2 linked regions of the Aromatoleum petrolei genome follow. The protein of the gene in region 1 interacts with the protein of each later gene in a pairwise test. Links are inferred from orthologs where the notes say so. Each region holds a gene or a part of one and is shown on either strand. Other genes may lie near its edges. The genes, in order: pheT and secD.

Region 1 (3,360 bases):
TACCTCACCGATCGTGAAGTAGCGCTTGGCCGGAATCGGCGGCAGAGGCCCGGAGGCCTCGTTATGGCTGCTTGCCTGCATCGCTCAGCTGCTCCACGGCTGCCTTCAGCTTCTGACTGGCATGGAAGGTGACCACACGGCGGGCGGTGATCGGAATCTCCTCGCCCGTCTTCGGATTGCGTCCGGGCCGCTGCGGCTTGTCGCGCAATTGGAAATTGCCGAACCCGGAGAGCTTAACCGACTCGCCCTTCTCAAGAGCCAGGCGAATCTCCTCGAAGAAGCCTTCCACCATGTCCTTGGCTTCACGCTTGTTGAGGCCGACACGCTCGAACAGCATGTCGGCCAGCTCTGCTTTGGTCAGGGTCACGTTCATTCTAAGACTATCCACGCAAGCGGGCGCCGAGCACAGTTTCAGCGTGGCGCACAATCGCCGTGACTGCGGCATCCACCTCTGCATCCTCAAGCGTCCGCTGAGTATCTTGCATCAACACCCTGAACGCAAGGCTCTTTTTCCCCGGATCGATGCCCTTGCCATGGTACACATCGAAGAGCTCGACCCCCTTCACCATGGCGGGCGCTGATTCGTTCAGCACCTCGATAACGCGCCCCACCGGCAGCGCCTGCTCGACCACAAGCGCGAGGTCGCGGGTGACCGCGGGCTGCCGCGAGATCTCGACATACGCGGGCAGATCCGCGAGCAGCACCGCATCCATGTCGAACTCGAACACTACCGGCGCAGCACCCAGGTCGTAACGCTGCACCCACACCGGATGCAGCTCACCAACGACGCCGATGCGACGCCCGTCGAGCAGCACCGCTGCGGCACGGCCGGGATGAAGTGCGGGGTCGGATACCGGCTCGAACCTCAGGGTGCGCGGTGCGAACAGCGCCTCGACGTCGCCCTTCACATCATAGAAGTCGACGTTGCGCGTCGACGCCCCCCACTGCTCCGGCAGCGCCGGCCCGGCGGCGAGACCGGCGACAAGCACCGGCTGATGGAAACCCACAACAGGCTCACCGTCCGCCTTGCGTTCAAAGCAGCGCCCGATCTCGAACACGCGCACGCGGTTAAGTTGGCGCTTGCGGTTGGCGACGAGAGTGCCGGCAAGCCCGGGAACCAGACTACTGCGCATCACGCTCATCTGGCTGGCAATCGGGTTCGCAAGCCGGATCGGCGTCTCGTTGGCACAGAAATCACGCTCCCACGCCTCTTCGACGAATGCGTAGTTGACGACCTCTTGGTAGTCGCGTCCGGCCAGCAGATGCCGGACGTCCCAGGTACTGCGGCCGGACTCGGAACGGTCCAGCATCGCCAGACCGCCCTGCGGAGGCACGGCCGGGATGTTGTCGTAGCCGTAGAGTCGCGCAATCTCCTCGATCAGATCCTCTTCGATCTCGATGTCGAAACGGAAGGAAGGAGGCTCGACCAGCAGATCCTCCCCTTCCTGGCGGACACCGAGATGGACTCCACTGAGGAGCTTCACAATCTCGGCGTCATCGGGGCGGATGCCGAGCAGGCGGCGCGCGCGTGCCGGGCGCAGACGGACCGGCTTGCGCGCTGGCAGATGTTCTTTCGAGACTGCCTCGACCACCGGCCCCGCTGCGCCGCCGCAGATCTCGAGGATCAACTGGGTCGCACGCTCAATCGCACCCGCGGCGAGCTCGAAGTCCACGCCGCGCTCGAAGCGGTGCGACGCGTCGGACACGAAACCGTAGTTGCGCGCCCGACCCGCAATCGCATCGGGGGCGAAAAAGGCGCTCTCGAGGAACATATCCGTCGTCTCAAGCGTGATCCCGCTCTCCTCACCGCCCATGATGCCCGCAAGCGCCAACGCACGCGCCTCGTCCGCGATTAGCAGCGTGTCCGCCGCCGGGGTCACTGTCTGCTCGTTGAGCAACAGCACCTGCTCACCCTCGCGCGGATAGCGCACGTGGATCGCACCGGCCAGACGCGAGTCATCGAAAGCATGCAGGGGCTGACCGAGCTCGAGCATCACGTAGTTGGTGACATCGACGAGCGCGCTGATCGAGCGTACGCCGCAACGCTGCAGACGCTGCTTCATCCAGTCCGGCGTCGGCGCCTTCGCATCGACACCGCGCACGATGCGCCCACAGTAACGCGGGCACCCGGCCGGGGCATCCAGAACGATGGCGCGACGGTCGTCGATCGTCGGCGGAACCGTCACGATCTGCGGCGCCGACAAGGGCTGCCCGGTCAGCGCCGCGACCTCGCGTCCAACCCCGAGCAGGCTCAGGCAGTCGGAGCGGTTGGGCGTGAGCTTGATCGTGAACAGCGTGTCGTCGAGCGCAAGGTAGTCGCGCAGGTTCGTGCCGATCGGCGCGTCCTCGGGAAGATCCATCAAGCCGGAGTGATCTTCGGACAGCCCGAGCTCGCGAGCCGAACACAGCATGCCGAAGGACTCCACGCCACGCAGCTTGGCGGCCTTGATCTCGAAGCCCGGCAGCTTCGCACCGACGATGGCGCACGGGACCTTCATGCCCACGGCGGCATTGGGGGCGCCACAGACGATCTGCAGCAGTTCGCCCTGCCCGGCGTCGACCTTGCACAGCTTGAGCTTGTCGGCATTGGGATGTTTTTCCGCCTCGACGATGCGGGCGACGACGACGCCGGTAAAGGGCGGCGCAACCGGCGCGGACTCTTCCACCTCAAGGCCGGCCATCGTCAGGAGATGTCCGAGCGCCTCACTGTCGAGCGGAGGATTGACGAGGCTCCGCAGCCACTGTTCCGAGAATTGCATGATTCGATTACCTGAATTGGCTCAAGAAGCGCAGGTCGCCTTCAAAGAACAGGCGCAGATCGTTGACCCCATAGCGCAGCATCGTGAGGCGGTCCGGCCCCATGCCGAAGGCAAAGCCCGTGTAGCGTTCGGGGTCGATGCCGCCAAAACGCAGCACGTTCGGATGCACCATGCCGCAGCCGGCGATCTCGAGCCAGCGCCCCTTGAGCGCGCCGCTCATGAACGCGACGTCGATCTCGGCACTGGGCTCGGTGAACGGGAAGAAGGAGGGACGGAAGCGCACCTGCAGATCTTCGGTTTCGAAGAACTTGCGCAGGAAGTCGGCGATCACGCCCTTGAGGTCCGCGAAGCTGACGTTCTCGCCGACCCATAGGCCTTCGACCTGGTGAAACATCGGCGAATGCGTGGCGTCCGAATCGACGCGATACACCCGGCCGGGCGCAATGATGCGCAGCTCGGGCAAGTGCTCGGCTCCGGCATGGCGAGCAGCGTGATCGAGCATCGCGCGCACCTGCACGGGACTGGTATGCGTTCGCAGCAACACCTCGTCGTTGCCTTCGAGGTAGAAGGTGTCGTGCATGGAACGCGCCGGGTGGTTTTC
Region 2 (3,263 bases), 210 kb from region 1 along the record:
CCGCGCCGGCGAGATCCTCGGCAGCATGCTCAACACGATCCACAACCTGCGCTATTACCAGGTTCTCACCGCAGAGCTGCGCGCGGCGATCGCCGCGGGCCAATTCGACACCTACCTCGGGCGCTTCCGCAGCGAGCGCAGTACCGGGACGCAATGACGTCTCCGGCCAGGGCAATCGCACGACAGCGCTTTTCGTCCGTGTTATCACGGAACCGTTCGGGGAAGCGCGGTTGCGTGGGATTGCGCCGGGACGCGCCTGCTTGCCACAGGCACGCGAAACCCTGCTGCTATAATCGACCGCTTTAAGCAACCACCCGGAGTCTCACCCGTGTTCATTTCCAACGCATACGCCCAGGCCGCGGCCGGCGGCGATCCCACCGGCGGCCTGATGGGCATGCTGCCGCTGATCCTGATGTTCATCGTCCTGTGGTTCCTGATGATCCGTCCGCAGATGAAGCGCGCGAAGGAGCACAAGGCGATGGTTTCCGCGCTCGCAAAGGGCGATGAGGTCGTCACCCAGGGCGGCATCGCCGGTCGCGTGACCCAGGTCGGCGACAACTTCCTGCGCATCGAAATCGCGGACAACGTCAATATCCTTGTGCAGAACCAGGCCGTCGCCACGGTGCTGCCGAAGGGCACGCTGAAGACTCTCTGAGGTTCCCCGCGCGGGGCGCGCCGGCCTGTTGCCCGCCCCACGCCGCACTGACCTGCCGCATCCCCTTTCCAGCCCATTCAAGTCATGAACCGCTATCCGCTCTGGAAGAACATTCTTATCGGTCTGGTCCTGTTCTTCGGCCTGATCTACACCCTTCCCAACTTCTACGGTGAAGTGCCCGCAGTTCAGGTCTCCAGCGGCAAAGCCACGCTCAAGCTCGACGCCTCCCTCAACGGCACGATCGAACAGGCGCTCAAGGATGCCGGCATCGAGCACACCGGGCTGTTCAGCGACGCCAACAGCATTCGTGTGCGCGTCGCCAGCACCGACGTTCAGCTGCGCGCAAAGGACGCCATCGAGAAGCGCCTGAACCCCGATCCGCGCGACCCCTCCTATGTCGTCGCGCTGAACCTCCTGTCCGCCTCACCGAACTGGCTCACCTCGATCAACGCGCTGCCGATGTACCTCGGGCTCGACCTGCGCGGCGGAGTGCACTTCCTGCTCCAGGTCGACATGCCCGGCGCAATCACCAAGCGCCTCGACGCAACCGCCGCCGACCTGCGCACGCTGATGCGCGACAAGAACGTCCGCCACGCGGGCATCACGCGCGAAGGCAACAACGTGCTGCTGCGCTTCCGCGACGCCGAGCAGCGCGAAGCCGCGCGCAAGGCCATCTCCGCCAGCACCGCGGACCTGCAGCTCACCGATCGCGACGACGCATCGGACGACCTGAAGCTCGTTGCGACCCTGGGCCAGAACGCGCAGAAGAACATCCGCGACTTCGCGATCAAGCAGAACATCACCACGCTGCACAACCGCATCAACGAGCTGGGCGTCGCCGAGCCGGTGATCCAGCAACAGGGCCTCGACCGCATCGTCGTGCAGCTGCCCGGCGTGCAGGACGTCGCCAAGGCCAAGGACATCCTCGGTCGCACCGCGACCCTCGAAGTGCGCCTCGTCGACGAGACCCCGGGGGCGCTCGAAGGCGCCCTTGCCGGCAGCGTGCCGCTCGGCACCGAGCTCTACAACGAACGCGGCGGCTCGCCCATCCTGGTGCGCAACCAGGTCGTGCTCACTGGCGACCGTCTCACCGACGCCCAGCCCGGCTTCGACGGCCAGACCAACGAGCCCGCCGTGCACCTCACGCTGGACGCCGCCGGCAGCCGCATCTTCCGCGACGTCACGCGCGAGAACGTCGGCAAGCGCATGGCCATCCTGCTGATCGAGAAGGGCAAGGGCGAGGTCGTGACCGCGCCGGTGATCCGCACCGAGATCGGCGGCGGGCGCGTGCAGATCTCGGGCCGCATGACGACCCAGGAAGCGAGCGACGTCGCGCTGCTGCTGCGCGCCGGCAGCCTCGCCGCCCCGATGGAGATCATCGAGGAACGCACGGTCGGCCCGAGCCTCGGTGCCGAGAACATCGCCAAGGGCTTCCACTCGACCCTGTGGGGCTTCGTCGCGATCGCGATCTTCATGAGCGTGTATTACATGCTGTTCGGCCTGGTGTCGGTGATCGCGCTTGCCGCCAACCTGCTGCTGCTCGTCGCCCTGTTGTCGCTGCTGCAGGCGACACTGACACTGCCCGGCATCGCCGCGATGGCGCTGACCCTGGGCATGGCGATCGACGCCAACGTGCTGATCAACGAACGGATCCGCGAGGAGCTACGCAACGGCGTCTCACCACAGGCCGCCATCCACGCGGGCTACGAACGCGCTTTCGACACGATTCTCGACTCCAACATCACGACGCTGATCGCCGGCATCGCGCTGCTGGTGTTCGGCTCCGGGCCGGTGCGCGGGTTCGCGGTGGTGCATTGCCTGGGCATCCTGACCTCGATGTTCAGCGCGATCCTGATCTCGCGCATGCTGGTGAACCTCCTCTACGGCCGCCGCCGCAAGCTCGAATCGGTGTCCATCGGGCAGATCTGGAAGCCGGGCAACTGACCGCCGCGCACGCACAAGGCTGAATAGAAGGCTGAATCATGGAATTCTTCCGCATCAAGAAAGATCTCCCGTTCATGCGCCATGCGCTGACGTTCAACATCATCTCGTTGATCACGTTCGTGCTGGCGGTGTTCTTCCTCGCGACACGCGGCCTGCACCTGTCGGTGGAATTCACCGGCGGCACGCTGGTCGAGGTCGCCTACGCCGAAGCGCCGCAACTCGAGCCGATCCGCAGCGCGCTCGCCACCAGCGGCTACCCGGACGCGCAGGTGCAGAACTTCGGCAGTTCGCGCGACGTGCTGATCCGCCTGCCGAACCGCGAGGATCTCGACACTACCAAAGTGTCCGAGCGCACGATGGCGACGCTGCAGGCGGTGGGCGGCGCGCCCGAGTTGCGCCGCGTCGAATTCGTCGGTCCGCAGGTCGGCAAGGAGCTCGCGTCGGACGGCGCGATGGCGCTGCTGCTGGTGATCTTCGGCATCGTGGTGTATCTCGCGATGCGCTTCGAGTGGCGCTTCGCGGTGTCGGCGATCATCGCGAACCTGCACGACGTCGTGATCATCCTGGGCTTCTTCGCCTTCTTCCAGTGGGAGTTCTCGCTGCCGGTGCTCGCGGCGGTACTCGCCGTGCTCGGTTACTCGGTCAACGAATCCGTGGTCGTGTT

What was found.
Region 2: the proteins of pheT (region 1) and secD interact in binary tests that used the Escherichia coli proteins (3 or more experiments, as listed by UniProt). The link is inferred for Aromatoleum petrolei from one-to-one orthologs.

The regions. Positions count from the first base shown.
Region 1 is NZ_CP059560.1:1,583,207-1,586,566, forward strand. What follows is about bases 71-3,115. They hold pheT (phenylalanine--tRNA ligase subunit beta), read right to left. Parts: upstream 2,760-3,115; coding sequence 381-2,759; downstream 71-380. Other genes in these bases: ToN1_RS07300 (MerR family transcriptional regulator), read right to left, coding at 71-81; ToN1_RS07305 (integration host factor subunit alpha), read right to left, coding at 71-373; pheS (phenylalanine--tRNA ligase subunit alpha), read right to left, coding at 2,767-3,115. In the rest of the region: more of ToN1_RS07300, read right to left, coding at 1-70; more of ToN1_RS07305, read right to left, coding at 62-70; more of pheS, read right to left, coding at 3,116-3,360.
Region 2 is NZ_CP059560.1:1,793,997-1,797,259, forward strand. Bases 222-3,169 are described here. They hold secD (protein translocase subunit SecD), read left to right. Parts: upstream 222-739; coding sequence 740-2,599; downstream 2,600-3,169. Other genes in these bases: yajC (preprotein translocase subunit YajC), read left to right, coding at 329-655; secF (protein translocase subunit SecF), read left to right, coding at 2,638-3,169. Also shown: tRNA guanosine(34) transglycosylase Tgt, read left to right, coding at 1-157; more of secF, read left to right, coding at 3,170-3,263. UniProt on the Escherichia coli protein: Part of the Sec protein translocase complex. Interacts with the SecYEG preprotein conducting channel. SecDF uses the proton motive force (PMF) to complete protein translocation after the ATP-dependent function of SecA.